2 regions of the Bacillus tuaregi genome follow, and region 1 is predicted to be linked to the other one. Evidence: riboswitches for the same ligand, from Rfam matches in the RefSeq annotation. Region 1 holds a riboswitch; the other holds the start of a gene.
What was found. Region 1 has a riboswitch for S-adenosylmethionine ahead of metK (methionine adenosyltransferase). Riboswitches for the same ligand answer to the same signal wherever they lie in the genome.
Positions count from the first base shown of each region.

Region 2: another riboswitch for S-adenosylmethionine. It lies ahead of BQ5321_RS14840 (methionine biosynthesis PLP-dependent protein); the one in region 1 lies ahead of metK (methionine adenosyltransferase).

Region 1 is NZ_LT629731.1:928,571-944,917, reverse strand. Features, by position in the region: gene BQ5321_RS06865 (tRNA modification radical SAM protein MnmL/YtqA) at 1-942, shown strand, start outside; gene BQ5321_RS06860 (tRNA 5-(aminomethyl)-2-thiouridylate-methyltransferase MnmM) at 939-1,511, shown strand; gene BQ5321_RS06855 (tetraprenyl-beta-curcumene synthase family protein) at 1,570-2,676, opposite strand; gene BQ5321_RS06850 (alpha/beta hydrolase) at 2,690-3,493, opposite strand; gene BQ5321_RS06845 (gamma carbonic anhydrase) at 3,769-4,293, shown strand; gene BQ5321_RS06840 (C39 family peptidase) at 4,393-5,265, shown strand; gene asnB (asparagine synthase (glutamine-hydrolyzing)) at 5,262-7,163, opposite strand; gene metK (methionine adenosyltransferase) at 7,463-8,668, opposite strand; SAM riboswitch class I at 8,886-9,093, opposite strand; gene pckA (phosphoenolpyruvate carboxykinase (ATP)) at 9,346-10,932, shown strand; gene BQ5321_RS06820 (DUF2584 domain-containing protein) at 10,971-11,213, opposite strand; gene BQ5321_RS06815 (alpha/beta hydrolase family protein) at 11,287-12,066, opposite strand; gene map (type I methionyl aminopeptidase) at 12,201-12,944, opposite strand; gene BQ5321_RS06805 (MurR/RpiR family transcriptional regulator) at 13,206-14,057, shown strand; partial or broken gene BQ5321_RS25085 (CAP domain-containing protein) at 14,940-15,608, shown strand; gene BQ5321_RS06795 (ABC transporter substrate-binding protein) at 15,791-16,347, shown strand, end outside.
Region 2 is NZ_LT629731.1:2,599,304-2,615,650, reverse strand. Features, by position in the region: partial or broken gene BQ5321_RS24850 (PLP-dependent transferase) at 1-9, opposite strand, end outside; gene BQ5321_RS14840 (methionine biosynthesis PLP-dependent protein) at 2-1,120, opposite strand; SAM riboswitch class I at 1,290-1,404, opposite strand; gene BQ5321_RS14835 (hypothetical protein) at 1,652-1,876, shown strand; gene sda (sporulation histidine kinase inhibitor Sda) at 1,957-2,088, opposite strand; gene BQ5321_RS14825 (DUF6501 family protein) at 2,317-2,520, shown strand; gene BQ5321_RS14820 (YhcN/YlaJ family sporulation lipoprotein) at 2,581-3,198, opposite strand; gene yidC (membrane protein insertase YidC) at 3,352-4,137, opposite strand; gene BQ5321_RS14810 (hypothetical protein) at 4,171-4,458, opposite strand; gene BQ5321_RS14805 (nicotinate phosphoribosyltransferase) at 4,711-6,183, shown strand; gene nadE (ammonia-dependent NAD(+) synthetase) at 6,212-7,033, shown strand; gene pflA (pyruvate formate-lyase-activating protein) at 7,074-7,829, opposite strand; gene pflB (formate C-acetyltransferase) at 7,943-10,204, opposite strand; gene BQ5321_RS14785 (hypothetical protein) at 10,518-10,973, opposite strand; gene BQ5321_RS14780 (DHH family phosphoesterase) at 11,538-12,725, shown strand; gene BQ5321_RS23795 (YuzL family protein) at 12,769-12,900, shown strand; gene BQ5321_RS14775 (ABC-F family ATP-binding cassette domain-containing protein) at 12,949-14,571, opposite strand; gene BQ5321_RS14770 (SCO family protein) at 15,136-15,735, opposite strand; gene BQ5321_RS14765 (cold-inducible protein YdjO-related protein) at 16,137-16,328, shown strand.

The sequences.
Region 1 (16,347 bases):
CCATTTCCATATGCAAGCGACCATAAACGATATCATACATGGAATTACCATTTACGACATACATTTGGCCATAAAGTGTTTAAAGTCGCCTTAGATGGAGGTTTTGATTGTCCCAATCGCGATGGCACCGTAGCCTATGGCGGCTGTACATTTTGCAGCGCATCAGGCTCTGGAGATTATGCAGGCAGCCGTAGTGACGGACTTATCAAGCAGTTCAATGATATTAAAGAAAAAATGCATACAAAGTGGAAAGACGGCAAATACATGGCCTATTTTCAGGCCTTTACCAACACACATGCACCACTATCTGTGTTAAAGGAAAAATATGAAGCGGTATTAAATCTCGACGGTGTCGTCGGACTTTCTATTGCAACTAGACCAGATTGTCTGCCTGATGATGTTGTCGACTACCTAGCAGAGCTCAATGAACGAACCTATTTATGGGTCGAGCTTGGACTGCAGACCGTACACGAACAGACCGCTGTGCTTATCAATCGAGCGCATGACTTTGAAACCTATGCTGAGGGTGTCGATAAGCTCCGCAAGCGCGGGATTCGTGTTTGTTCTCACATCATAAACGGGCTTCCAATGGAAACGACAGACATGATGATGGAAACCGCCCGTGCCGTGGCAAAGCTTGATGTACAAGGAATTAAAATCCATCTGCTCCATTTATTAAAGGGAACACCAATGGTTAAACAGTATGAAAAAGGTATGCTTCAATTTTTATCACTCGATGATTATGTAAAGCTAGTATGCGATCAATTAGAAATCTTACCGCCGGAAATGATTGTTCACCGAATTACCGGGGATGGACCGATTGATTTAATGATTGGCCCTATGTGGAGTGTCAATAAATGGGAGGTTCTCAATAGAATTGATGAGGAACTGGTCCGCCGCGATAGCTGGCAAGGCAAGAAATGGAGCGGTGTGAAGGTATGAAGCTAATACAAATTTTACCCTTTGCCAGAACCCTGTTGGAAACTGCCATTACCCCAGGAGATATTGCCGTTGATGCAACGCTCGGTAACGGACATGATACCCTGTTTCTTGCCAAGCTGGTTGGCGAATACGGGCATGTCTATGGCTTTGACATTCAGGAGGAGGCTGTAATCAATAGCAGAAAGCGATTGGAAGAGCAGGATTTACTGAGTCAAGTTACCTTTTTTAACAAGGGACATGAACATATTTCTAATTGCCTTCCAAATGAACAGCATGGCAAAGTAACGGCAGCCATTTTTAATCTTGGTTATTTACCAGGAGGAGATAAATCGATTGTCACAAAGCCGGATACAACCATTTCGGCCATTGAACAGCTGCTCTCCATTATGAAGCCTGAAGGCATTATTGTGTTAGTCATTTACCACGGACATCCAGAGGGGGCAATTGAACGTGACAGGCTCATGGAATTTGTCCAATCGATTGATCAGAAAAAAGCACATGTCCTGCAATATCGCTATCTTAACCAAGCAAACCATCCTCCATTTATTATCGCGATTGAAAAAAGATAAGAGAAGTGCCTTCTCGCAGCACATCGAGGAGGCACTTCTCTTTTTACACTAAATGAACCTATACAAAACGCTCTAGTCTTCGCTTTTCATGCTTCAAATCCCGGCTGTGTTTCTGTATCGTCCTGTAAATCATCGCATTTACAAAAAAGAAAAGGCTAACACCCCCGCCTGTCTTTAAAATCCCTTTTGAGAGTTTGCGGACATCCCGCTGCTTTCTTACCTTTTCATCAGATAAATAAAGTCCTAAGAGTCCTCGGTTTATTAAACGATGAAACCTTCTATGTGGGAGACTATTAGTATGACGGTCCGCTTCCTTTATAAAATGCTTTAAGCGCGTAAAGAGCTGCTCTTCTGTTTCATAATAAAAGCAAAAGTTTAAATCTCCCTCTATTTTATCCTCTTCCTGGTCTATTAGATAATCCAATAGGATATGTAGGCCTTGAATATATGGAAAATAACCCTTGCGAATATCATCCGCATACTGACCTTGGAAATCATCGCTATAAGCGTAAGCTACCAGACAAAAGACACCTAAGGTTGACCCAGAACAAGCAGAAAACTCATACCACTCCATTTTCGGAATCGACTCTTTATTTTCAAGAAACCACCTTTTTAATCGAGGCACCCTTTCATCCGGTATCACATGCTTATGAACCTGTAAATCACAATAATAACCGCAAAGCTCTAATAAATAGTCTTTTATCTTTTCATAATGGTTACAGTTTGACAGCACCTGCCTGCAGGTTGCAACAAGGTCTGATAGGTAGTTTCCATCATCCTGTTCCGTGCGGAATCGGTAATAACGGCCTTCCGTTTGCTTCAATGTCAGGGCATCTCGCATCGCTTCATGTAATGCACTAAAATCCGCTGGATCGAGTGACGTACTTCGATCACAAAGATTATCTAAATAATCACTAATCGTCTGATAGGCAACGATAAAGCGAATGACTTCAGCATATTGTTCCTTAGCCATGAGGGCCATGATGGCACCTCCCTCGCAATGAAAGGTCTTATCTTTAATGCTTGCCAATGCTTGCTTTCGCAGTTCTTGATTGGGAATATTCAGTGCTCGCTCCTTCCAATAAGAGAGCTCCTTATTAACACTAGGGAAAATCTTCCAATAGGATTGGGACATTAAACTAAACGGCATACTTGGTACTGACATAACAATCCCTCGCTTATACATTATAGCCGATTGATTTTAGCTGGCTGTTAAAGAAATCCTTCGCATATTCAAATACTTCCTCACGCTCTGGTTCATTAAAAATTTCATGATAGCAATTCGGCCATTCTTTATATCTTTTTTCTGACAAAGGCACTAGGTTAAACCAGTTTCTAACTGTGTGTTTATTGACAATTTTGTCATCACCGCCCTGCATAAGGAAGAGCGGAACATCCTGAGTTTGATTAATCTCCTCAAAGGCTTCTTTAATCCCTTCAATTAATTCACGATACCACCTGATTGACACCTTTGTGATATAAAGCGTATCATTCAAATCTGCTTCCCTTACTTCTTCGTTACGAGTCGCCATCTCAACCGTCAAGCCTGATTCTAACCTTAATTGTGGAGCAATAATGTTTAATACGTATGAAAATAAATTCAATAGCTTTGATGGCGGTTTGACTAATCCCAGGCACGGAGAGGATAAAATAACACCTGCCAAATTCAATTGCTCTTCCTGCAATAAACGGACTGCAATCAGCCCACCTAAACTATGACCGATGAGAAAAACCGGCAAATTGAATTGATAGGCAGCCTGTACCCAATCCTTCACCTCGAAAAGATATTCATCAAAGGCATCGATATGACCTCTTCCTGCTCGTGTTGTCATGCCCTGTCCAGGGAGATCACCCATGACAACATGAAAGCCTGACAGACGCCACATTTCAATTAACCAGCCATAGCGGCGGTGATGCTCCATCGCCCCATGAACGATTACCACTACCGCTTTTGCTTCTCCTTCCGCTTCCCATTTCCACATTGTACCTTCCTCCTGAAAATCAAAAAGTGAATCGACTCATTACTATCATTCTAATTCTTTTGCATGTCCTTTTTATCTGGTCCACGAAATCCAGACATTAATAATACTATTATGACCAAATACAAATCCTTTGACAAATCTCATCACTTATTAGATACAATTAGTAGAACAGATATGACTTGGTTAAGCTACGACCAGCATAATTTTCTAACATATTAAGAGTAGATATCGCTAAGTCAAATTGTATATTGATTGAAAAAGGAGAGTATAAAACAATGATCTATCCCTACAAAGGTAAAAGCCCCAAAATTTCTGCTTCTGCTTTCATCGCCGATTACGTTACTATATCTGGCGATGTAGAAATTGGTGACGAATCAAACATCTGGTTTAACACCTCTATCCGTGGAGACGTAGCGCCGACGATAATTGGTAAAAGGGTCAGCGTCCAGGATAATTCTGTTTTGCATCAAAGTCCTAACAATCCACTCATCCTTGAAGATGGTGTAACCGTTGGACATCAAGTGATTCTTCACAGCTGTGTTATAAGAGAAAACGCATTAATCGGTATGGGCTCCATCGTCCTTGATCAAGCCGAGATTGGTGAAGGTGCATTTATTGGAGCTGGCAGCCTAGTTCCACAAGGAAAAAAAATTCCGCCGAATACACTTGCCTTTGGAAGACCAGCAAAGGTTATTCGTGAATTAAATGATGAAGATAAAAAGGATATGGAACGAATACGTAGAGAATATGTTGAAAAAGGCATCTATTATAAATCATTACAAAATAAACGAAATGATTAATCATAGTATGAACTTCATTTCCAATATTAACCGTGTAAATAGATACCGAAATTAAACTATACTAGTATTATCAACCAAAAATTACATCAGGTGGTACTTATGATAATATTATATCTTTTCATTGCTGTGTTATTTATCTTGCTCATTACGCTAATCGCAAAATTAATCGAGCGAAAGACCTTGTTTACATCATTTATTACATTTAGTGTGGTTTTGATTGTATTAGTAGGTGGATTTACATTGGATTCAATAGGACAGAGGAATTCGGTTAATGCCATAGAGCAGATCAAGACCTGGTTTCAATCACCCATTGCCAAAACCAATACTTTTATCCAGGAAACCTTTGACCACTCCAATATAACGGTAAAAGACAGTGCCCTTGTGGATGCACCGATTATTAAACAAATGCCAGAGCTCCCACGCGGCTGTGAAGTAACAAGTCTGGCAATGCTCCTTCAGCATGCAGGTGTCCAAGTCGATAAAATGACACTTGCTGAACAGATTAAAAAGGAGCCTTCTACCTATCGCAAGGAAAACGGGGTTATTTATTTCGGTCACCCCAATGACGGATTTGTCGGAGATATGTACTCTTACCATAATCCTGGACTAGGAGTTTACCATAAACCAATAAATAACCTAGCCGAACAGTACTTGCCGGGGCAGATCGTTGATTTTACCGGAGCTGACTTTCATGAGGTGAAGGTTCACCTTTCTGACAACCGTCCTGTATGGGTCATCATTAATACAGCCTACAGCAGGCTTCCAGACAGCCGCTTTCAAACCTGGCAGACACCAAGCGGTCCTGTCAAAATCACCTATAAAGAGCATTCCGTGCTAGTTACTGGCTACGATAAGCAGTATGTCTACTTTAATGACCCTTTAACAGGTGAAAAAAACAAAAAAGCACCCATAACGGAATTCGAGGATTCCTGGGTGCAAATGGGTAAACAGGCCATTACGTATCTTTATTAGCCTCTAACGGCCTGACTCATTGGTTTTACGGCCTCTTGATCAAAATCATATTTCTTCTCCACATAGATCTGATGCCAAACCATAAACATTAATACCGTCCAGATTTTCCGGCTATTGTCGGCTTTTCCCTGACAGTGGTCTTCAAGCAGATTCAAAATATACGTTTTATTTAGCAAATGATCCGTGTCACTTTCACGGATTATTTTTTTTGCCCAGTCATTCATTTCATTCTTTAACCAGTGACGGATGGGCACGGGGAAGCCTAGTTTTTTCCGATTTAGGACATGATCTGGAACGATGCCCTCAGCCGCCTTACGTAGAACATATTTCGTTGTACCATCCGCAGTTTTTAGGCTTGTTGGAATTTGTGAGGCTACACGGAACACTTCTTTATCTAAAAATGGGACGCGGAGCTCCAGTGAGTGTGCCATTGTCACACGATCTGCTTTAAGAAGAATATCACCGCGCATCCAAGTATGGATATCAATATATTGCATCTGATCGACCGGGTCATAGCCACGGCTTTCACGATATAGCGGCTTCGTAATATCTGTATAATGCAGATTAGAATTGAAAACGTTCAGTAGCTGCTGTTTTTCTGCCTCTGTGAACATTTTCGCATTCCCGATATAGCGATCCTCCATCGGTGTCACACCACGTTCAATAAAGCTTTTTCCCTTCATTCCCTCTGGCATTAGTCTGGCAATCCAACTTAGGAATACCTTGCCAAATTGGGGCATCTTATTGAACATTTTAAGCGATTCCGGCTCTCGGTATATATTGTAGCCGCCAAACAGCTCATCAGCTCCCTCACCTGATAAAACAACCGTTACATGCTTTCTCGCTTCACGAGCAACGAAATAAAGCGGTACACAGGCAGGGTCTGCGAGCGGATCATCCATATGCCACATAATTTTTGGCACTTCGTTCATATATTCCTCAGGAGAAATCACGTAGCTGATATTTTCTAACCCCAGCTTATCAGCTGTTTCTTTTGCTACATCAATTTCACTGAAGCCGTTATGATCAAATCCCACCGAAAAGGTTTTAATCGCCGGATGAAACTCTTTCGCAATGGAAGCAATAATAGAGGAGTCAATTCCGCCAGATAGGAACGAACCAACCGGTACATCACTTCTCATATGAATTTTGACAGAATCAAATAGTACATCTTTAATTTCCTTAATAAAATCACTTTCTGATTTTTGAACAGGCTGGAAATTCGCTTTCCAGTAGCGTTTAATTTCCATTGGCGAACCGATTTTCTTAGTAAAATAGTGGCCCGGTTCAAGCTTGTGAATGCCTTGTGACAGTGTCTCTGGCTCTGGTACGAATTGATAGGTTAAGTAATGCTGTAAGGATTCATAGTTTAATACATCATTTTTCATGGCTAGCAAAATGCTCTTTTTCTCAGAGGCGAAAAACGTTCTTTCATCATCTTCATAATAAAAGAATGGTTTGATTCCAAAGGGATCTCTTCCGCCATAAAGAGTTTGTTCCTCTTTATCCCAAATCACAAAAGCAAACATCCCGCGTAAACGTTCAATGGCTTTTTCCTTTACATGACTATAGAGAGCAATGATAACCTCTGTATCAGAGCTTGTTTCAAATGAAAGCCCTTCTTTGATAAGCTCTTCACGTAATTCAACATAGTTATAAACCTCGCCATTAAAAATGATCCAATAGCGCTCGTTTTCATATGTTAAGGGCTGGTGGCCGCTTTCAATATCAATAATACTTAATCGACGGAAGCCAAATTGGATATGGTTATCCATATAATATCCATCATCATCAGGTCCGCGGTGGGTTATCAGATTATTCATCTGTTGGAATAATTGTTTTTCAGTTTCATTAAAATTCTGTGCCTTTTCATGTACACAACCAATAAAACCACACATTATGTACGTCACTCCATTCTTTATTTAAAAGCCCCTCACATAAAGGTTCTTAAATTACTCAAAAAAACATACTCTCTTATACTACCACTAATTTTTTTATAATGTCATGAAGTGAAAAAAAAAACAATGGGAAAATCATGCTATTATAAGCAGTTTATACTTTTTCTATTTATTCTAAAACATTGTACAATTTTTTTCCTATTCATATTGATTACTTGAATCTGCTGCAGTTCTTTTAAACGGAAACAGGAGCCGCACTATGATAATGCGACTCCTGTTTTCTCATTTGAATTATAAGATTATAAAGCACTGTTTAACGCTTGATCACGTATCAGCTCGGCTTTATCCGTACGCTCCCATGGAAGGTCCACATCCACACGACCGAAATGACCGTAGGCAGCCGTTTGTTTATAGATTGGGCGGCGAAGGTCAAGCATTTTGATAATCCCTGCAGGACGTAAATCAAAGTTTTTATTCACTACATCTACGAGTACATCCTCATCTACTTTACCTGTACCAAATGTGTCGATTGAAATCGATACAGGACGGGCTACACCAATCGCATAGGCAAATTGAACCTCTACTTTATCTGCCAATCCAGCGGCAACAATATTTTTCGCTACATAACGGGCAGCATAAGCTGCAGAGCGGTCAACCTTTGTCGGATCCTTACCAGAGAAGGCACCACCGCCATGACGAGCATAGCCGCCATATGTATCAACGATAATTTTTCGACCTGTTAAACCGGCATCCCCCTGTGGTCCCCCGATAACAAAACGACCGGTTGGGTTGATAAAATACTTTGTTTGATCATCAATTAACTCTTTTGGCACAACTGGAGAAATGACGTACTCCTTAAGATCTCGTTGAATTTGTTCCAAACCAATCTCTGGATCATGCTGAGTCGAAATGACTATCGTATCAATTCGAACAGGCTGATCATTTTCATCGTATTCTACTGTAACCTGCGTTTTTCCATCAGGACGAAGATATGCCAAGGTATTATCCTTACGTACCTCTGCTAAACGGCGGGAAAGCTTATGGGCTAATGAAATCGGTAATGGCATCAGCTCACTTGTTTCATTGCAGGCAAATCCGAACATAAGACCCTGATCTCCAGCTCCTATAGCCTCAATTTGCTCATCCGTCATGTTTCCTTCACGGGCTTCTAAGGCCTGGTCAACACCCATTGCAATATCCGGAGACTGCTCATCAATAGACGTTAATACGGCACATGTTTCAGAGTCAAAGCCATACTTGGCTCGTGTATAGCCAATTTCCTTTACGGTATTCCGAACAATTTTGGGAATATCTACATATGTTGATGTAGTAATTTCACCTGAAACTAATACTAAGCCGGTCGTAACTGATGTTTCAGCAGCCACACGTGCATTAGGATCCTGGGTAAGAATTTCATCTAAAATGGCATCAGAAATTTGATCACAAATCTTATCTGGATGGCCTTCAGTAACTGACTCTGAAGTAAACAAGCGACGTTTTGACAATCTGATTTCCTCCTTATATATAAAGAGATTGCGAAGAAACAGTGCATTAACAATCTCTTATGATACGGAACTCATCCCCTAGTAGTTTGGAAAAAATAAGGTGAATTTATCCTATTTATTAAAAATCAGAGTAAATTAGTTCCTTATTTATTGGAGACGCATAAAAAAACCTTCTCATCTTGTGAAAAGGTTGAAAATAAAAAATTCGCGCCTTTCACTCTTATCGTTCAAGGAAATGAATCCTTGCCACAGATTAGCACCTTTACTAAAAGAATCGCATACATATAAAACATTTCTACCTCAATATTTTGTAAACGAAAAATTTTCTACAATAATTAGTTAGCTAGTTTTATATCTAATTATGCTCTGCTTAGCAGGTTGCTGGGTTTCATTGGGTCTGTCCCTCCACCAGCTCGGGATAAGAGAGTATCCGTTCAATGAAACATCTTATCGTACCGATAGAAAGGCTGTCAATGAATACACATCAAATAATTACTATATATATAAAAATTTGCTAGTCTTTAATCAAAGTATTCAACCATTTTAATTTTTGGGAAAAGACCAAAAACTTTCATCAATAGTATAGACTATTCAAATAATTGTGCTATACTAATTGTGAGCTAAATCACTCCGAATGTAAATTTAAATAAAACTGATTAAAGGAAGGTATTCGTCGGATGAATTCTGTAAGTTTGAAACAAGAAATAAATGAATTTCTTAATGGCACTAATATTCTTACTCAATTATCTGTACCACAACTTGTCGAAAAAGTATTAACACGGAAGGAAGGGCAATTAACTTCAACCGGCGCGGTAATCGCTACAACTGGAAAGTACACTGGAAGATCCCCGAAGGATAAATACATTGTGGAAGAAGAGTCTGTTAAGGACAAAATTGACTGGGGTTCTGTGAACCAGCCAATCTCGAAAGAGGTATTCTCAAGTCTATACAATAAAGTGTTGGAATTTTTAAAAGAGAAAGACGAAGTGTTTGTATTTAAAGGCTTCGCTGGAGCTGATGAAAAGCACCGTCTACCTATCCAGGTTATTAATGAATATGCATGGCATAACCTATTTGCCCATCAGTTATTTATTCGTCCTACAAAGGAAGAATTAGCAGCCCATGATCCTGGCTTTACCGTTATTGCAGCCCCTAATTTTAAAGCGGACCCTGCCATTGATGGTACTTGTTCAGAAACATTTATTATTATTTCCTTTGAACAGCGTACGGTTCTGATTGGTGGAACAGAATATGCAGGAGAGATCAAAAAATCAGTCTTCTCCATTATGAATTATTTATTACCTGAGAATGGCATCCTGCCAATGCATTGCTCTTCTAACGTAGGAAACGAAGGCGATGTGGCCCTTTTCTTCGGTTTATCAGGAACAGGAAAAACAACCCTTTCTGCAGATCCAAACCGTCGTCTAATTGGTGATGATGAGCACGGCTGGTCAGGAAATGGCGTATTCAATATTGAAGGCGGTTGCTATGCTAAATGTATCAACCTATCTCGTGAAAAAGAACCGCAAATCTTCGATGCCATCCGTTTTGGCTCTGTATTAGAAAACGTTATGCTTGATCAAGATACACGCATTGCCGATTATGATGACGGCACATTGACGGAAAACACTCGTGCTGCTTACCCACTGCAGGCCATTGAAAATATTGTTGACCCAAGTGTTGCAGGTCATCCCAATACAATTATTTTCTTAACTGCTGATGCATTTGGCGTTTTACCTCCTATTGCGAAGCTTTCAAAGGAGCAGGCAATGTACCACTTCTTAAGTGGATACACGTCTAAGCTTGCAGGTACGGAACGCGGTGTGACATCACCAGAAGCAACATTCTCAACATGCTTCGGTTCACCATTCCTACCATTACCAGCAACTCGCTATGCAGAAATGCTTGGTGAAAAAATCAGCCAGCATAATGCAAATGTATACCTTGTTAATACAGGCTGGACTGGCGGAGAATACGGTGTTGGTTCACGTATGAAGCTAAGCTATACTCGCGCAATGGTTCAAGCAGCACTTGAAGGTGAACTGGCGAATGCTGAAACGAAAAAGGATGAAATTTTTGGCTTAGAAATTCCTTTACATGTACCTGGAGTACCAGATGATGTCCTACAACCTAATCGTACTTGGTCGAATCAGGAGCAGTACGAGGTGAAGGCAAAGGAACTAGCTGCAAAATTCCGCGACAATTTTAAAAAGTTCCAAAACGTTTCAACAGATATTATCGAAAAAGGCGGACCAATGGCATAAATAAACAAAAACAGCAACTCTAGAGTTGCTGTTTTTTGTTAGTTAGTTGTATTCAATGATATTAGCTGATATGTAATGGTAGTCTTGCTGTTTTCCCATTCTAGTCTTTTTATGACAGCATATGCTCCCGGCTCACTGTCCTTTGTCTTTCTAACTTCGAGCGGGATTTCAATTGGGTAGATTCGGTAATCATCCTTTACTAAAGTAAAATCATTCTCGCCAATTCTCTGTTCCTTACCCTTTGTCACAATCATCGTATTTAATTCTAAAGGCATTCCCATCCTATTCCCTCTCCTTTTTTAATAGATTTTAATCATGTATGAAAATCTATCCTTTCTTTCTGATATCTTACCATTAGTCAGCCTGCTTTTTCATCCACAACGTTAAATCAGCGACAATTTGCCTGTTTATTGCCGGAGGAAAATAATGTGTATATTGGTCAAAATACCAGCACTCTACTTTTTTATTCAGGTCCTTTAGGCGCTTCTCTAGTCGATAGGCGTGTTCAACCGAAACATTAATATCCCTTCGACCATGAATAATCAACACGGGAGGTCTTAGCTTCTCTATATCATATAGGGGCGTACGGTATTGATACTGCTCAGGAACCTTCGCTGGAGTCCCGCCGATGACTCGCTTCATCATTCTTCTTAAATCCTTTCTCTCCACATATGTTAATGACATATCACTAACACCTCCCCAAGTAACAACAGAGGCTGCGTCTGGGAATGTAATTCCTGTTAATAAGGCCATTACACCTCCGCGGGAGAAACCAAAAATATGAACGTTTTTAACCCTTTGATGTGAACGAAGCAGCTCAAAGCCTGAAAAAGCATCCTCCCTGTCCTCTCCGGCAAAATCTTCATTTCCCTCCCCTCCTTGATTGCCGCGATAAAATGGAGCAAATACAATGAACCCTTCTGAGGCAAATTGAACGATCCTGGCCGGTCTCACCTTTCCAACATTTTTGATGCCGCCTCTTAAATAAAGAAATCCGTCATAGATGTCAGCATTTCTAGGCTCTGCTAATAATCCCTTCACCTTTAAACCTTCAACCAGATAAGTAATAATCGATAATTCAATCTCCGGATTCGGAGACGGAAACTTTTGTTTACTGATAATAATAGGATTCATCCTCGTCTCCTTTCGTTCCTTTTAGTCGTTTATATTATTCACATGAAGAAGTAAATTATTGTCTAATTTAGAAAAGGAGCATAGAAAAAATTCCTGACAGCTGTACCATCAGGAATGTAACTGATTAACTTTGATTAGTTTGTAATAATAACAGGTCCATTCTTCGTTACAATTACGGTATGTTCAATTTGAGCAACAAAGCTTCGCTCCTCTGTAACATACGTCCATCCATCATCTAATTGATAAACCTCTTCCGCACCTGTTGAAACGAATGGTTCAAAAGCAATCACCATGCCATCGCGAAGAATTTCTTTATCCCATGAATCATAATAATTCAAAATATGATCGGGTGCTTCGTGTAATGATAAACCTACCCCATGTCCAGTTAGGTTTTTAATTACTGTAAAACCATTTTGTCTTGCTGTTTGATAGACCACTTTACCAATTGCATTCTTTCTTGCGCCAACCTTAAATTTCGTCAAACCAGCTTCAAATGCTTTTTTTGCCACTTCACAAAGCTTTTCTAGCTCCGGGTTCCCGTTACCGACGACAAAAGATAGACCAGTGTCAGCATAATAGCCGTTTTTCGAACCGGATACATCAATATTGACTAAGTCACCATCTTGAATAACACGGCTTCCCGGGATTCCATGGGCAACCTCTTCCTGGACACTGATGCAGGTAAAGCCAGGAAAATCATATTCGCCCTTCGGTGCTGAAAGGGCCCCGTATTTTTCAAACAGCTCCCCGGCAAAGTCATCAAGCTCCTTTGTTGTAATGCCAGGTTTTGTTTTTTTTATCATTTCATCCCGTATCGTTCCAACTATTTTTCCAATTTCCTTCAGACCCTGTAAATCTTCCTCAGACCTAATAATCAATTTTATTCCTTCTTTCTCTAAAACAAATCCACATATCATTTATTATTTTTTATCATTGCATTATCCCATTTTAACATAGGATTCACGAAATTCTCAAACGCGTTACTTTCCAAACACACTTTCTGTAGTAGAATATTTATTAAAGAATATTTATGAAACTAATAAATTTTTTTTAACTAATACTATATAAATTAAGGAATATTTTTTACTAAATGGTTATGGTATACTAAGAAGGTAAACACGATAGAGAGGAAAATCGGAATGTCACAAAATTGCATAGGAAAAATTCGTTCGAATTACGCTCGGCTTAGCGAGAAAGAAAAAAAGATAGCCGATTATATTTTGGATGATCCCGATAAAATTATCCACGGGACCATCAATGAAGTTGCTGAGGATTTAAATATAGCAGATGCAACTGTTTTTCGTTTTTGCAAACGAATCGGCTTTAAGGGCTACCAGGCAATGAAGATTGCCCTTGCTTCTGAAATCATCACTCCGAACCAACAAATCCAAGAGGATATTGAAATCTCGGATGATGATGATGCTAAGACCATTGCCGATAAAGTCTTCCAAGCAAATATTAGAACGATTGAAAATACAGTAGAGATTCTAGATCACACAGCCATTCAAAAGGCAGTCAATCTCTTGCTGTATTCCAACCGAGTAGAGTTTTATGGCACGGGTGGATCTGCAGTCATTGCTATGGATGCGTTCCATAAATTTGTGCGCACAGGAATTAAAGCGTTTGCATTTATTGATTCCCACTTTCAGCTTACATCTGCCTCCCAGCTAACAGAAAGTGATACAGCTGTTATTATTTCTCATACAGGGACAAATAAGGATACCTTAAATATTTTAAAGACAGCTAAGCGAAATGGAGCGAAAACGATTGCCATTACCGGCTATCCAAAATCCCCAATAGCCCAGCATGCTGATGTAGCACTTTATACAAGCTCCGAGGACAATGAATATCGTTCAGAAGCCTTATCGTCGAGAATCGCACAACTCAGCCTTATTGACGCCCTTTATGTTAACTTAGTCGTTCTAAATAAAGAAAAGGCTCAGCGTTCTCTTGAAAAAATAAGAAGTACAATCTCCGAAACAAGAATGTAGTTTCATTCACATTCCAGAATTTACAGCTCCCTTGAATTGCCTATTCAAGGGGGACAATACTCCTCCACAGGCACATTATTTATCGTATTCATCTTGTTTTAGTTGCCAATTCTATTGTCTCTCCTCCAAATTAGTCGGTTATTCCCATCAATACTTTTCTTAGAACTAAAAATAATAAGAGAGTAGTCCATCTAATCGAAGGAGGAAATCAACTTGAGAAAACGGAAATTCAGTGTTTTTGTGACCCCTATGCTTATTCTAAGCCTGGTGGCTTGTAATAATGATACAAATGATGCGATGGATACTCGAAATGGCAATCAGATCAATACGGCCAACCGAGCAGGTACCAATGTATATCAGGTAAACAATCGAAATCGCGAGGTAGATGACCGTTCAGCGTATGGCTTTGATCATCGCGGTCCGCTTACTGAAGATTACTTAGATAACGACGACAATAGAGCCGCTAACAATAATCGGCCTACCTATTGGACTGTTCGCAATAACAATAACAACAATATGCGAGATAATGGCCGTAATACACAAAATGGCAACCAGCTCAATACAGCTACCAGAGGCGGTACTAATGCCTATCAGGTAAACAATCGAAATCGTGAAGTGGATGACCGTTCAGCGTATGGCTTTGACCACCGTGGTCCTCTTACAGAGGATTATTTAGAGAACGATAACAATAGAACCACTAACAATAACCGGTCTCCGTATCGGACTGTTCGCAATAACAATGACAATAATCGAAATATCCATTACCGCAATGTGACGAATCGCAATGACAACAAGTGGTCAAGCCAAAGGAACAAAGTTAATAATGATCATAACAATGTAACAGCTCGTAATAAAAATTACGACAACACAAATGAGAGTCCAAATCTTTCCAGCTTAAAAACATCACAATCAAGTAATAAATACCCGCACACAAAAGCGGTATTAATTCAAGAAGCGAGATATCAGTTCATTCCAGTTAATCCTAATCAGGATAATCGCTTACAGGCAAGACTTCGTCAAAATAAAGAATCAGCACAGGCACCAGAAGTGCAAAAACAGCAGCAGGCAAATCAAGCCCCTGCTCAGCAAGCACCACAACAGCAAACACCGGCCCAGCAGGCTCCAGCCCCAGCTCCAGCTCAAAAGGCTCCTGCCCAGCAAGCACCGGCAAATGTGAGCCAAGCTGTTCAGCAGGTGATTGACTTAACAAATGAACAACGTCGTAAAAATGGTCTACCAGCTTTACAGGCTGACACTCAATTAAGCAGTGTCGCACAGAAAAAATCCACCGACATGCAGCAAAAGGGTTATTTTTCTCACACTAGTCCAACCTATGGCTCACCATTTGATATGATGCGCGACCATGGCGTATCGTATAAAACTGCAGGTGAGAACATCGCCCAGGGACAAAGAACTCCTCAAGAGGTGGTTAATGCCTGGATGAATAGTGAAGGACACCGTAAAAATATTTTAAGCCGAGAATTCACCCATATTGGCGTCGGCTATGAAGCAAGTGGCCATCACTGGACACAAATGTTTATTGGTAAATAACAATACTAACACCTCAATACCTAAGGAATGGTTTACAGCCACTTAGATATTGAGGTTTTTTTAATTTACTTTGTTTAAACACCTGAATGGCGAGAACCTGGGCATTCACACATTTTTTCAACTTTCATACGATAGGTTAGGCTTAAAAAATCCATATTCTTTACTAAGGGAGGTCCTCTATCATGAAAAAATGGTGGAAGGCTAGTTTATTACTGCTAGTTATCCTTGTGTTAATGACCAGTCTCGTTGCTTGTAACCTTGGGAAATCTAAGGAAGATTCTGAAAAGCTCCAAAAAGTCAAGATAGCAGAAGTCACTCGTTCAATCTTTTATGCGCCTCAATATGTTGCGATTGAAAAAGGATTTTTTGCAGAAGAAGGTCTTGATGTTGAATTAATCACAACCTTTGGCGGCGATAAAACCATGACTACTCTCGTATCGGGCGGTGCTGATATCGCACTTGTCGGCTCAGAAACATCGATTTATGTAGCTGCCCAAGGTTCGACAGACCCCGTTATTAACTTTGCTCAGCTGACGCAGACAGACGGTACTTTTCTTGTTTCCCGTGATAAAATTGAAAACTTCGACTGGCAGATGCTGAAGGACAGTACCTTCCTCGGCCAAAGAAAAGGCGGGATGCCTCAGATGGTAGGCGAATTTGTGTTAAAAAATCATGGAATTGACCCTCATAATGATTTGAATTTAATTCAGAATATTGATTTCGCCAATATTGCCAATGC
Region 2 (16,347 bases), 1.7 Mb from region 1:
CTCATTCATAAATAACAATCTCCTTTTTGACAGCAGCCAGTGCTTGTGTTAAATCCTTGATAAGATCTTCGACGTTTTCAATGCCTACTGAGAACCGTAATAAACGATTATCAACGCCTGTTTCGATACGAACCTCTTCAGGGATGTCGGCATGTTTTTGAGTAGTAGGGTAGGTGATAAAGCTTTCCACTCCGCCAAGGCTTTCTGCAAAACAAATTAAGTTTAATTTTTGTAGAAAAGGGTTTACCCACTTTTCACTTTGGATACGAAATGATAGCATCCCGCCATGACCTGGATATAGAACATCTGTTATGCTATCGTGCTCTTTTAAAAATTCGACAATGGCTTTGGCGTTTTTCTCATGACGTTCCATTCGTAATGCAAGAGTTTTCATCCCGCGCATTAACAGCCATGAATCAAACGGACTTAACACTGCGCCTACAGTATTATGATATTTAGCAATGGCATCACAAAGCTCGATTCCTTTGGCAACAATTAAGCCTGCGAGAACATCATTATGACCGCCTAGATATTTTGTTGCGCTATGAATAACAATATCTGCTCCGAGCGCAATTGGCTGTTGTAGGATAGGTGTATAAAATGTATTATCAACAATCAATAAAATATTGTGTTTTTTGGCAATCCGGGCAGCTTCAGAAATATCCGTTTGTTCCATAAGAGGGTTTGTCGGAGTTTCAATAAAGATCGCTTTTGTTTGAGGTGTGATTTCTTTTTCAATATTATGAACGTCACTAGTGTTGGTATAACGACATCGCAGCCCCCACTTTTTAAAGCCTTCCTCAAGGATGCGATAGGTACCGCCATATAAATCTTTCGAAACAACCCACTCGTCTCCAGCTTGAAACAGTGAAAGAATGGTTAAAATAGCCGCCATTCCGGAGCTACATGCATAGCCGCGGTCCCCGCCCTCTAAATCTGCTATCGCTTCTTCTAAAACTTGTCTCGTAGGATTGGCTGTTCGACTATAATCAAATCCGGTTGACTGACCGATGCCAGCATGACGATAGGCAGTTGAAAAATAAACAGGTGCACTAACGGTACCAGTAGTTTCTTCACTTCTATTGCCAATTTGCGCTAACTTTGTATCTGTTTTATACATGTGATTACACTCCTTATTCTTCAGAAAAGGGGGAATGCTTTATCTTCCCAATCGCCTTTCTATGCTGATTTTTCTTATTAGTGTACTTGGTTTAGAAGGCTGTATGAACCAACATTAAAAAAAGTCTTCTTAAAGAAGAAGACTTTAGTTTAAACATAAACATGACTTCTTCTTATCTTTCAAGTTTATTCGTAAACTTGCTGGATTTAGCACCTTTTCAATGCTTAACATTGAAGGTTGCTGAGGTGTCCCTGGGCCATCCCCTCTACCTCTCTTGATAAGAAAATATGATTAATTTCTTAAACTTTACTACAATAGAATAAAACTTGCAATTCTTTTTTTATAAAAATAGAGATTATTTATATTGTTAAGATAAATAAGAATAATAGAATTAGCTTAGTCATATTATTGATGACTATATTTTTATTATGTAAACTAAATAAGTAAGTCAATTGTTGAAATAAGTTCATAAAATTCGATTAATTTATCGGGAATAGCCTTTATAATAGGAGTTAAAGGAGGAATTAACACATGATAGAACAAAGTACTCATTGTCATCACCGCTATAATAATATCGAAGAAAATCTAGCCTATTCAGAGCAGGATGGAATTGAATTGTCTGTCAGAAAAGGTGTAACGAACAAATGGTTACTCTATCTTCATGTTGACTCTCCACTCGTACCGATGGAATTAAGAGATTCCTCCGCATTGGAAAGCAGAACACAGCTTTATTTCCATTTAGTTGATGAGCTATAAACCGGGTTATACCCGGTTTTTTTAAGCAATAGATAAAAGCAACAAGTAAGAGCAAAGGAGGTATCCTTTGCTCTTACTTGTTAATTTATAATGGGTTTTAAGCCACGTTTTTTTATTTCTCCCTGTAATACTCTAATCCAATCTTTATCATTACCTGACTTCAATGCATCACGATACGAGACAATTAACTGTTCATTACTCATAATTTTCATTGTGCATACCTCCAAGGTAAAGGATAGAATATTCAATATTATTCTATTTTAAAGATTTTATGAAATTTTTCATAGTCCATTTTAAAAAAATTCATAAAATTTTCATGGTAAATGGAAGTGATGCTTAACAAAATGTCCACATAAATAAATCGGGTGCTGATTGTTGCTCTGTGGGGTTGATACTTATATACTAAAGTGTAAATGGTATTAGGAAGGGAGTTTGTTAACATGATTCATTTAGACTGGCACGAACGAAAAACAATAAAAACGGTAAAATGTATACATACGGATGCCAAAAAATATATTGTCAACCGCGTGCTGACACCTGGGAAAAGCTATGAGGTGAAAAATGAAACGGAAGAGTTTTATTTCATTATCGATAATAGTGGTAAAGTAGGTGGCTTTTACAAGGATTATTTCGAACAGGCATAAAAAAGTGACTCATTACTGTTCTCCATAAACAGTAATGAGTCACTTTTTACGTTCGTAGTCCTACTTTTTAGAGGGGAATACCCGGCGGACTAACACGCTGAATTCATCGAAAAGTCCCTCAACCGGTTGTCCATTGCGAATATCTTCTGCATAGGAGGTTGTGCGCTTATAAAAATCGGGGTTAACAGAGATATATACATGCTCAATATTGCGGTTGGAGGATTTGACTAAATCGGAGATTTTTCTTTCAACGTCGTTTGTTAATGTTTTGTCAGCATTAGCTGCTAATTTTGCGGCTACATAAGCATTATGATTCGTAACGATGACGTTTGCTCGATCCACTTCACGCATTTGAGTAATTTTTTCAGCTGCTTGATCAGCAATATCCATTTGATTATTTGTCGCATTTCCATTGTCATTATCCGCCGTATTATTAGCGATATTTCTTGCTGTAATATCGCGATTTTGATTGTTGCCGTTTCCGTTTGTTATCCGCCGATTTTGTTCCTCTCTAATGCTTTGATTCACATTTTGCTTCTTGTCTGAAACGGTTCGTAAATGTGCGGTGTCCTGGTTAGTGTTTGGATTAGGATTCAAGGCAGTACCATTGTCTGTACCGCAAGCACTGAGAATGATGGACGATATAGAAATTGTGGTGAGTAGGGCTTTCCAATGCATGTCAGAACCTCCTTGAGTATTTATTCTATTTTAGTTTGACAGGAACAATCGTTACTATTCGTGAAAGGGAATGGGAATAATTGCTGTTGGATGAGGAAGAAGATGCGTTATACGTAAAAAAACATCCGCCTTTTTAGGAGACGGATGTTATTACTAAGCTTTTTCAACATTTGCTGTATTGATTTTTTTCGGAGTCTGATACAGTTTACGACCGAGATAGGTTTGAAAGATCAAAAAGACTCCACCGATGACCCAATATAGTGGTAGGGCAGCAGGTGCATTCAGGGATACCATAACAATCATAACCGGCGATAAAAGTCCCATATATTTCATTTGTTGCTGTTGGGCTTCAGGCATGGTGGATTGAGAAACCTTAAATTGTAAATAATATACGATACCTGCCATGAGAGTTACTCCAATATCCGGCTGGCCAAGACTGAACCATAAAAATGAATGGGTGGCGATTTCATGAGAATCACGGATTGCATAATAGAAAGCCATTAAGATAGGCATTTGGATAAGTAATGGTAAGCAGCCCATATTTAGCGGATTTACACCATGCTTTTGATACAAACCCATCATTTCTTTTTGCAACAGCTGCTGGTCTTTAGGATCCTTTGTTTCTTTAATTTTTTTCTGGATGATATCCATTTCAGGCTTTAATAAATCCATTTTTTCTTTCATATTTGCCTGTGTTTTATATTGCTTTAACATCAAGGGTAAAAGAATGATCCGAACAAGCAGTGTGACTGCGATAATACTTAATCCATAATTATCATGAAAAAGATTGGAAGTCCAAAGGATTAATTGTGTAAAAGGTTCAACAAAATAGTGGTGAAAAAAACCAGTATTCTGCCCATTGCTAGCAGAGCATCCAGTTAATAGGACGGTCAGCCAAATTCCAGATAATAATAAAGTGAACTTTTTAATGGTATTCATCGTTTCTATTTCCTCCCATTTAGATAAATATCTTTACTTGGAATAGGAAATAGGGCTGTCAGGATCTTCACTAAGATTCTTTTTTCTTCTAATATATCTTAAAATCCACATCAGTTGGTTGTTTAGATGGTACGGCTTTTTAATGAATAGTAAAAGCTGCTTCCCTTGAAGGTGGACATCTGATGATGTGTAGATGGAGTCGGTCATTTTAACATCAATACTATGGATCCACAGCCATTTTACGGAAAGTCCAAAAAGGATACTAACATACAGTGAATAATCAACCTGTAGATTGGTGGTATCCAGAAAAAATTCAAACAAATAATTCACCTCAACTATTGCATGTGCATGGTGAAAGTATAATGGATTTTGGGTTATTAAGCAATGGAACAAAAAGGGCTTTACTGTTAGAGGAGAGTATTGAAAAAAATCTGTTAATTAGACAATAGCTAATTAAAGTTTATAATATTAATAGACAAATTTGTGGTTATCGTGGGAAAGCTTAGAGATAGATAAATTAGTTCTCACTATTAGTAAGGATTAACAGGTAAGTGAATATTGGGAGGTTTGGTCATGGCGAAATTTTTGGACGACAGTTTAACATTACATACAGATTTGTATCAAATAAATATGATAGAAACCTATTGGGAGGATGGCGTTCATAATCGTAGAGCCGTGTTTGAAGTTTTTTTTCGTAAGTTACCATTTGGTAATGGCTTTGCGGTCTTTGCTGGTCTTGAAAAGGTAATTGATTACTTAAAAAATCTGCGATTTACAGAAGAAGATATAGCTTATTTAAGGGATGAATTACGATTTCAGGAAGACTTTCTAGATTATTTAAAAGACCTTCGTTTTACGGGCTCTGTTCGTGCAATGGCAGAAGGAGAAATTGTCTTTGCAAATGAACCTCTTATTCGAATTGAATCAACTCTTGCCGAAGCTCAATTAGTTGAAACAGCCATTTTGAATATTGTGAATTACCAAACATTAATTGCCACAAAGGCCTCCAGAATCAAATATATTATTGGCGATGAAACAGCCATGGAATTTGGTACAAGACGGGCTCAGGAAATGGATGCAGCGATTTGGGGAACACGAGCAGCATATATAGGTGGTTTTAGTTCGACCTCCAATGTAAGGGCAGGAAAATTATTTGGAATTCCTGTTTCAGGCACGCATGCGCATTCACTCATTCAAGCCTATATTGATGAGTACACTGCCTTTCATAAGTATGCTCGCCGCCATAAGGATTGTGTTTTTTTAGTTGATACATATGATACGTTGAAGTCTGGTGTGCCGAATGCAATCCGCGTCGCGAAGGAATTGAGAGACGAGATTAATTTTGTCGGCATTCGTTTGGATAGTGGTGATCTTGCCTATTTATCTAAAGAAGCAAGAAAAATGCTTGATGAGGCAGGCTTTACAAAAACGAAGATTGTTGCTTCAAATGATCTTGATGAATACACGATTATGAATTTGAAATCCCAGGGAGCAAGAATTGATGTATGGGGCATTGGCACCAAGCTGATTACCGGCTATGATGAACCGGCATTAGGAGCTGTATATAAAATGGTCTCGATTGAAGATGACGCTGGAAAAATGGTTGATACAATCAAAATCAGTGGAAATCCGGAAAAGGTTTCAACACCTGGTTTAAAAAGAGTGTACAGAGTCATTAATTTAGCCAATCAAAAATCGGAAGGTGATTATATTGCCTTAGATGATGAACGGCCAAATGAAGAAAGAAGTTTAAATATGTTCCATCCAGTCCATACCTATATCAGGAAGGATGTGACCAATTTTGTGGCAAAAGATCTTCACCATGATATTCTTACAAATGGTGAATTAGTCTATCAGCTTCCGTCGCTTGAACAAGTTCAAAAGTATTGTCAGCAAAATTTAAATTATCTTTGGGATGAGTATAAACGGTCATTAAACCCTGAGGAATATCCAGTTGATTTAAGTCCAAAATGTTGGGAGAATAAGCTCAACCATATCGAAACCGTTAACCAGAGAGTTAGCGAGGAATTGGCAAGTCTTGTATAAACACTTATTTAGAATGGGAGGAATTATCATGAATATGCAAAATCGAATTAGGAACGAGTTACATATTCAATCTGTAATTAATCCAAAGGTGGAGCTTCAAAAGCGAATTCAATTCTTAAAAGAGTATCTATTACAGACAAAATCGAGCGGATATGTCCTTGGAATAAGCGGCGGTCAAGACTCAACCCTAGCGGGGAGACTTGCCCAATTAGCCGTTGAAGAGCTTAGGTCAGAGGGACATGAGGTGAAATTTGTTGCTGTCAGGCTTCCATACGGAGTTCAAAAGGATGAAGCAGATGCAAAGGCTGCATTAGCCTTTATTAAAGCAGATGTTGTATATACCTTTAACATAGAAGCGGCAGTGGATGCCGTAAAAGTGGAGTATGATATGAAAGTAAATGGGGAGCCATTAAGGGATTATCATAAGGGGAATGTTAAAGCAAGAATGAGAATGATAGCTCAATATGCGATTGGCGGACAAGAGAACCTCCTTGTTATCGGTACAGACCATGCTGCCGAAGCTGTAACGGGCTTTTATACAAAATATGGTGATGGGGGAGCAGATATAGTTCCGCTAGCAGGGCTGACGAAAAGACAGGGAAGAGAACTATTAAAGGAATTGGGTGCAGCGGAAAGTCTGTACTTAAAGGTTCCAACTGCCGATTTATTAGACGATGTGCCAGGTCAGGCTGATGAAACAGAGCTGGGGATCTCCTATGAGGAATTAGATGATTATTTAGAGGGTAAAAACGTTTCTCCAGTAAGTGCGGAAAAAATAGAAAAGAGATATTTAGCTACACTGCATAAAAGAGAAATGCCGGCTACCATGTTTGATGACTGGTGGAAATAGTTAATAACAATAAGATGTTAAAAAAGTGCTGTCCTGTTATTCAGGATAGCACTTTTTTACGAAACGTAAGTGTTTTGGTGAGAACTTTATATGCAGTTTGTACCTTCTCATCACTAGGCGGCTCAATGTTATTTAAAGGGTAGTCCATTCCAAGTGCCTCCCATTTATATACACCAAGCTTATGATACGGAAGGACCTCCAATTTCTCCACATTCTCAAGTGTACCGATAAAATGACCAAGTTCTTCTAAGTCTTTTTCGTCATCTGTCACGGAAGGCACAAGAACGTGACGAATCCAGACGGGAATCTGGCGCTCAGATAAAGATTTTGCAAATTGGATAATATGGTCATTAGCCATTCCAGTTAATTGAATATGCTTCTTTCGATTAATATGCTTTAAGTCAACTAAAATTAAATCTGTATAGTTCAACAATTCGTTGAGTTGCTCTTGAAACAGTGGAGCTGTTGAATAGCAGCCGCCGGATGAATCAATGGTTGTATGGATCCCTATTTTTTTGCATTCCTTAAATAATTCAATAAGAAAGGGGATTTGTAACAACGGTTCACCGCCGCTGACCGTAATACCGCCACCTGAAGATTCAATAAAAGGGAGGTACGAAGTTAAATCCTCCATGATATCAGCAACAGACATTTGTTTCCCAGTTCCTATTTCCCAAGTATCTGCATTGTGACAATACTGACAGCGGAGGAGACAGCCTTGTGTAAAAACAACATAGCGGATGCCTGGTCCATCTACAGTACCAAATGTCTCAATGGAATGAATATTTCCCAGCATATTGATTCGCTCCTATCCATTTATTTTATGTGATATCGCATAGTAGTAAGTTGTCTGTATGAAAGAGTCAAAGAGAAGGGAAGAGACCCTTCTCTTTATCTCTTACTTATTTATTATACAAGAACAGGTTCTTTTTTTTCTGCAGCAGACATACTCTCATGGAACGTACGGTTAATAACGTCAATTTGTTGCTCGCGAGTCAGCTTAATAAAGTTAACCGCATAACCAGAAACACGAATCGTTAATTGCGGATATAATTCTGGATGTTCTACAGCATCTAATAATGTGTCGCGATTTAATACGTTCACATTGATATGATGACCGCGCTTTGACACATATCCATCAAGCATTGCCACAAGATTATTTACTTGTGATTGATCCTCACGTCCAAGCGCTTTTGGAGTGATGGTAAAGGTATTAGAAATACCATCTAATGATGCATCGTAAGGTAATTTGGCTACAGAAGTCAGCGATGCAAGCGCTCCTTTTGTGTCGCGGCCATGCATTGGATTAGCACCTGGTGCAAATGGTTTACCTGCTTCACGGCCATCTGGTGTTGCGCCTGTTTTCTTACCATATACAACGTTAGATGTAATCGTTAATACTGATTGAGTTGGAACAGCACCACGATAAGTTTTATGTTTTCTAATTCGGTTCATAATTCCGTTAACAAGGTCTACAGCAATTTGATCGACACGATCATCATTGTTACCATATTTAGGGTAGTCACCTTCAATTTCGTAATCAACGACAAGACCGTTTTCGTCACGGATTGTTTTTACTTTTGCATATTTAATAGCACTAAGTGAGTCAGCTGCAACAGATAATCCAGCGATACCGCAAGCCATCGTGCGGAGAATTTCACGATCATGAAGAGCCATTTCAATTCTTTCATAGCTGTATTTATCATGCATATAATGGATCACATTTAATGTGTTCACATATAGTCCGCATAACCAGTCAAGCATTTTGTCATAGTTTTTAACAACTTCTTCGTAATTTAAATACTCAGAAGTAATTGGTTGGTATGATGGGCCAACTTGTGTCTTTTTCTTTTCATCAACACCGCCATTAATTGCATATAATAATGCTTTGGCAATATTTACACGAGCTCCGAAGAATTGCATTTGCTTACCAATTCTCATGGCAGATACGCAGCAGGCAATGCCGTAATCATCGCCCCATAATTCTCTCATCATATCATCATTTTCATATTGAATAGCACTTGATTTGATAGACATTTTTGCAGCATATGCCTTGAATGCTTCAGGTAATTTTGTTGACCAAAGAATGGTTAAGTTTGGTTCTGGAGCCGGTCCTAGGTTATCTAAAGTGTGTAAGAAACGGAAAGAGTTCTTTGTCACTAAAGGACGGCCGTCAAGAGCCATACCTGCGATAGATTCTGTTACCCATGTTGGGTCGCCGCTATATAATTCGTTATATTCAGGTGTTCTTGCGAATTTTACAAGACGAAGCTTCATAACAAAATGGTCAACTAATTCTTGTGCTTCTTGTTCTGTTAAAGTCCCATTCTGTAAATCTCTTTCAATATAAATATCTAAGAAAGTAGAAGTACGACCAAGACTCATAGCAGCACCATTTTGTTCCTTAATTGCAGCTAAATAGCCAAAGTATAGCCATTGAATTGCTTCCTTCGCATTTTTCGCTGGTTGAGAAATATCAAAGCCATAAGAAGCAGCCATTTGTTTTAATTCTTTTAAGGCACGATATTGTTCACTGTATTCCTCGCGGTCACGAATGACATCATCTGACATAGTGCCATCGCCGATATATTGATATTCTTTAAGTTTTTCTTGCATTAAGAAATCTACACCATAAAGAGCGACACGGCGATAGTCACCAATAATACGTCCGCGTCCATAAGCATCAGGTAATCCCGTGATAACACCAGCGGAACGGGCAGCTCTCATCTCTGGTGTGTAAGCATCGAAAACGCCTTGGTTATGTGTTTTGCGGTAATCCGTAAAGGTATGTTCAACTTCTTTGTCTAACTCGAATCCGTATGATTCTAAAGCGGTTTTTGCCATGCGGATTCCGCCAAATGGCATTAACGAACGTTTAAAAGGTTTATCTGTTTGGAAACCAACGATTTGTTCAAGTTCTTGTGTTAAGTATCCAGGTCCGTGTGAAGTAATGGTTGAAACGATTTTTGTGTCAGCATCCAAGACGCCGCCAGCTTCACGCTCTTTTTTAGATAGTTCCATTACTTGATCCCAAAGTTTTGTTGTTGCTTCTGTAGGTCCTTCTAAAAAGCTATCATCACCAGTATAAGGGGTAAAGTTCTTTAAAATAAAATCTCTTACATTTACTTCTTTTTGCCAAACGCCATTTGTAAAATCTCTCCATTGTTCCATTGTTACGTCACCTCATTGGTTTAAAATAGTTACTCATTGTTTGCTAGTAGGTAGTAGTACAATGACTATATTAGTAGTGTAACAGATAGTTTATGAAAGTAATCACATTATATATGAACAATTTATGAATGTTAAAAAACCCTTGATATACAAGGGTTTCAAGTTATCTTTGTATTATGATAGTTTGAATAATTAGTTCTATTTATTTGAAACTGTATTATATACAAAATGAAAATTGTATAACTGTTATACATAAAGAAAGCGCTATCAGGTTAATGTATTAGATCCACACTGTCTTTTGACAAGTAGAGATTTAATCAACTACTATATAGGCAATCATTGGTCCTTCATGATTTTTATCAGAATGGGACAGACAAATTAAACGATAGATTCCTTCCTTTTGAAATTGTAGCGGTACGATTGTTTCCTCCCCTTTCTTTACAGATCCTTTTATATCTGTGTTTTCGATGATGAAGGGATGTTCTTTTCCGTTCACCCCCAAAATAGATAAATGAACCTTTTCGCCAACTTCCATAAATATGGTGCCAGGATCCCAACGGTACACCTCGATTTTCGTGTTATCGGGTAATTTGGCTGAAAACTCACCCGTTACAAGATGGATTTCCCTTATCTTATCTTGATGGTCCTCCTGTTTAAATACCGCTTCGTTCTCTTGGTTTATAAAAAACCATCCTCCTGCAGATGCTAATATTACCATGAAAATAATACAATACCATAAAAGACGTTTTTTAATAATAACAAGCTTCATAACCACCCTCCTTAAATTTGGCTGCGAATTTGATTAATAAGTCTTGTTAGCCATTATATGCGGACAAGGGGGGAGAACTTGTCATCAAAAATGAAAGCTTCTGTTTGAGAACAAGGAAAATGAACATATGCTTAACTTCATTCAGCAAATGCTTTTTGTACCGAAAGCTTGCGACAGGTACAGAAGTCCTCCACTTCTACAAGTGGGAACTGAATGCAAATGGTTCTATGATTCAGTGGGGACTCAAACCCTGGCTGAATGAAGTTAAGCCTTCGGCGGATGTCACGGATTTTTTAAAGGTAGTTTACCCAAGCGAGCTCAGGTAATCCGGACGCAAATTCGACGGGCGAATTTGATAGATTTTACATTTTTTCTTTCTATGGGAATAAACATTTTGTATGAAATGAGGATTTCTTTTTGACAAGCGGGAGCTAAAGTTATAATGTTTTATATATTATGTTTCATTCTTATATGATCAGAGAGTGTTTGTAAAAAAAGGCAGCAGAACGTTTAGTACTTGTTCGTTTCTTTTACATACAATTAATGCTGGAGAGGTGGGTTATTTTGATTCATTTATATACTCATAATGATTTAGATGGTCTGGGATGCGGAATACTAGCGAAATTAGCTTTTGGTGAAGAGGTGGAGGTTCATTATAATTCTGTCGCCAGAATAAATTCGCAGGTTGAACGTTTTTTTGATGCAACAAAGCAAAATGAGCTTCGAAACAATACTATATGGGTCACAGACTTAAGTGTCAATGAAGCAAATAGTAAACGGATTGATCAATTTGTTCGAGAAGGTGGTAAAGCACAATTCATTGATCATCATAAAACAGCCTTGCATTTAAATGAATATAGCTGGGCGGAAGTAATGGTTGAATATGAAGATGGAAGATTAACCTCTGCAACATCATTGTTTTATGATTATTTACTAGAAAATCAATGGTTGACAGCAAAGGGTTCGTTAAATGAATTTGTAGAGTTGATTCGGCTATATGATACATGGGAATGGGAAAAGAATAATGAAATGAAAGCAAAACAGCTAAATGATTTATTCTCGCTCCTTTCACTTGATGATTTTGAAGGAAAGATGCTTGCGAGACTGAAGACTGAGGGTTCATTTTCATTTAATGAGTTTGAACAGCAGCTGCTCAAAATGGAAGAAGAGAAAATAAATCGATATATTCGCAAGAAAAATCGTGAACTAATCCAAACGTTTATTGATGACCATTGTGTCGGAATTGTTCATGCTGAAATGTATCATTCTGAACTAGGGAATGAGCTTGGTAAGGAAAATAGTCATCTTGATTATATTGTGATTCTGAACATGGGCGGGAAAAAGGTGAGCTTCCGAACGATTCATGATCATGTGGATGTTTCTGAAGTTGCTGGTAAATTTGGCGGTGGCGGACATGTGAAGGCTTCGGGCTGCACGATGAATGAAACAGCCTATAAGCTGTTTGTTCAGGAGGTTTTTCCACTTGACCCGTCAAGGCTTGATGCACCCAAAAATCAGTATAATCTTAAGAATAATCCAGAAGGCTCACTTTATGAAAATAACAATCGTGAAAAATGGTTTATTAAGGAGCATAATCAGCAATGGATTGTTGAAAATGGCAGCAAAACATTACCGCTGACCTTTAACAGCTTTACGGAAGCGGAACACTTCGTTAAAAGGCAATACAATGCTGCATTATCAAGAGATGATCAATATATGGAATATCTTAAGAATATCAAAGGGAAAGCATAAGAAATCATTTATTTCGGCAATATAAGGGTGGAGGTGTTTCAATATGAGTAAACGAAAGCAAGATCCATCCAAAATAGGACTAAGCTCATCTCGTGTAGAAGGTCAAGGAACAACAACAATGGAAACAGGCATGAGAGAGGTATCCTCTGCACGAAAAAAAACAAAGCAATCATAATAAAACGCAAAGGGATAATCCCTTTGCGTTTTGTTTTGCAAGAAATGTTTAGCTTTGGTACATGTCAGCGATTTGTTTCTGTAGGTCGCTGTCTTCTAAATACTCATCATAGGTCATTTGTTTATCTACCATACCGTTCGGTGTAATTTCTATAATACGGTTAGCAATTGTCTGGATGAACTGATGATCATGAGATGAGAAGATCAGGGATCCTTTAAAGGCAATAAGTCCGTTATTGAGAGCGGTGATCGATTCAAGATCCAGGTGGTTCGTCGGTTCATCTAATAATAATACATTTGCCCCGCTTAGCATCATTTTTGAAAGCATACAGCGTACTTTTTCTCCACCAGAAAGAACACTGGCCTTTTTCATCACTTCTTCGCCTGAGAATAGCATTCTTCCTAGAAAACCTCTTAAAAAGCTTTCGCTTTCATCCTTTGGTGAAAATTGACGCAGCCAATCAACTAGGTTTAAATCACTGTTTTCAAAGTAGCGGGAATTATCTTTTGGAAAATAAGCTTGTGAGGTTGTCACTCCCCACTTAAATGAACCGCTATCAGGTTCCATTTCTCCCATTAGAATTTTGAATAAAGTCGTTTTAGCTGTTTCATTTGTGCCTACAAGGGCAATTTTGTCATCTTTATTCATAATGAAGCTTATATTGTCTAAAATCTTCTCGCCATCGATGGTTTTGGAAATACCTTCAACTCGTAATAAATCATTGCCGATTTCACGATCCGGAGTAAACCCAACGTATGGATAACGACGGGAGGATGGCCTAATATCATCTAGTGAAATTTTATCTAGTAATTTTTTTCGCGACGTCGCTTGCTTAGATTTAGATGCATTCGCACTAAAGCGGGCGATAAAGTTTTGCAACTCTTTAATTTTTTCTTCTTTTTTCTTATTAGCATCCTGTGCCATTTTTAATGCTAATTGGCTTGATTCATACCAGAAGTCGTAATTTCCTACATAGATTTGAATTTTTCCAAAGTCAAGGTCTGCAATGTGGGTACAGACTTTATTTAAGAAATGACGATCGTGAGAAACGACAATCACTGTGTTTTCAAAATTGATTAGAAATTCCTCAAGCCATTGAATGGCTTTAATATCAAGGTGGTTGGTTGGCTCATCCAGTAACAGTACATCAGGTTTTCCAAATAAAGCTTGGGCAAGCAGAACCTTTACTTTTTCAGCTCCAGAAATATCAGCCATTTTTTTTTGGTGAAGCTCCTCTTCAATCCCAAGACCTTTTAATAGAATGGCGGCATCTGATTCTGCTTCCCATCCATTCAATTCGGCAAATTCTCCCTCAAGTTCAGCTGCTTTCATGCCATCCTCATCTGTAAAGTCAGCTTTCATATATATGGCATCTTTTTCCTGCATTACTTCATAAAGGCGGCTGTGACCCATGATGACGACCTTCAAGACCTCTTCATCTTCATATTCAAAATGGTTTTGTTTTAATACAGCTAAGCGTTCACCTGGACCTAATTGTACAGAGCCTGATTGTGGTTCAAGATCGCCGGATAAAATTTTCAAAAACGTGGATTTTCCTGCACCGTTCGCTCCGATTAATCCATAGCAATTTCCTGGTGTAAATTTAATATTAACATCTTCGAATAATTTGCGGTCTCCATAACGAAGACCAACGTTGCTTACAGTAATCATTTCAGTTTATTCCTCCAAAAAACACAATATGAACCGATTATACCATTTTTGCAGAGGAAGAACACCTTTCATGGATACATTCATAAATGGAGCTGTATACAGCTGGAAATTGAAGGAGGATTTGCAGTCAGTGGCTAATAATAAGGTTGTAAATTTTATGAAAGTTTTAAATTATTGCAGGAAAACAGTGAACTGAACTCGTATTTATATAGTTAGGAACAGCGGTTGTCATCCATTTAACATTGTTTGTTCATATTTTATTAATATTTGCCATGTACAATAAAATCATAGAGATCATTTAAAGGGGTTTTTAGCATGCCTAGCAGACAGCTCATTGATTTGGTGAATAGGTTAAGGAAGTCGGGGATACAAATAAGCTTTTCTGAGCCTCGTTCCAAAATATCATTGTATTTACCTGATAACACTGATTTACCCCGGGAAATAGGAGACAAATCGCTTCAACAGGACGGGAAAAGAACTAGACATTTAACAGTATTGACGATTATTTAAATGAAAACAGGCAAGATGGACATCCTTGCCTGTTTTATTGTATCGATGGATGACTTAAATTTCAGCCATAATCTTATTATAAATGTCTTCTTTATTAAACTCCTCACCCATTGGAAACTTTTTAACATATTTGTTGTTTTCGTCAATTAGAAAGACGAAGGTACTATGAACATAAAAGCCATCGCCAGGGTCTCTATATTGAAATTGGAATGTATTAGCTAATTCCTGTATTTCGCGTTGGTCTTGTTTAATATTGTTTTGATCACCAGTTAAAATAATCCAGTTTCCATCATCCTCAATATCGAAGGTATCCATATATGTCAGCAACCGTTCCGGGGTATCTCTGTACGGATCAATGGTGATTGTAAGAAATTGAATCTCCTCACCATAGACACCTGCTGCTTTTAAGTCCTTTTTAAGCATATTCATTTTTAAAGTAGTGGTTGGACATATATCCGGACAATGGGTATACATGAATTCAACTAACTTTAGCTTCTTCTCTGATTTACTAAAATCATACTCTTCACCATGCATAGTAATAAGGGTAGTATCATCAGGCACTTTAGCAGATACATCTCTAACGATAAAATAGGAAATTCCTGCGGTAATTCCTATAAGGACAATGATAGCACTAAGAATATAAATCTTTTTCACGTTTTCCCCTCCCATGTTAAAGATATATAAAAAAGAGCAAGAATCATATGGATAAAATGTGAACATGAGTGATAATTCGCAAAATAAAGAACTGTTTCGCAAACAAGACATAGGAACAATTCCTTAAATAGAATAAACTTTGTGTTAAACATCATTATTATTGAAACCATGTTATAATAATATAGAAGAGAAAGTTCTGATCATGCTTATCATCCATTCCGCCCAAATGAAATGAACTGCTGCGAATTTTATGATTCGCTGTTAAATTTTTTCAATTTGTTCATACTAATAAGGATTCAATCAATTGTAATGTACTTACCATTTAATGGGTATGTATCCTAACCATGTATAGTTCATCCTTAAGGTTGTAGGAAAGAACTATCATCAAAAACTAGGGGGCGATTCCGATTTTTTTTAACAGAAAAGGTCAGGATGATAAATTGGAAAATATTATGGAGGATGTTGAGGTATACTCCTGTAGCGATTCCACTTGTAACGGCTGGATGAGAAAGGATTTTGCATCCGACGATTTAAAATGTCCTTTATGTGGACATGAAATGACAATGGAAATTCGGGAGCTGCCCAAGATATAAACTACACTTTTTGTGTAGT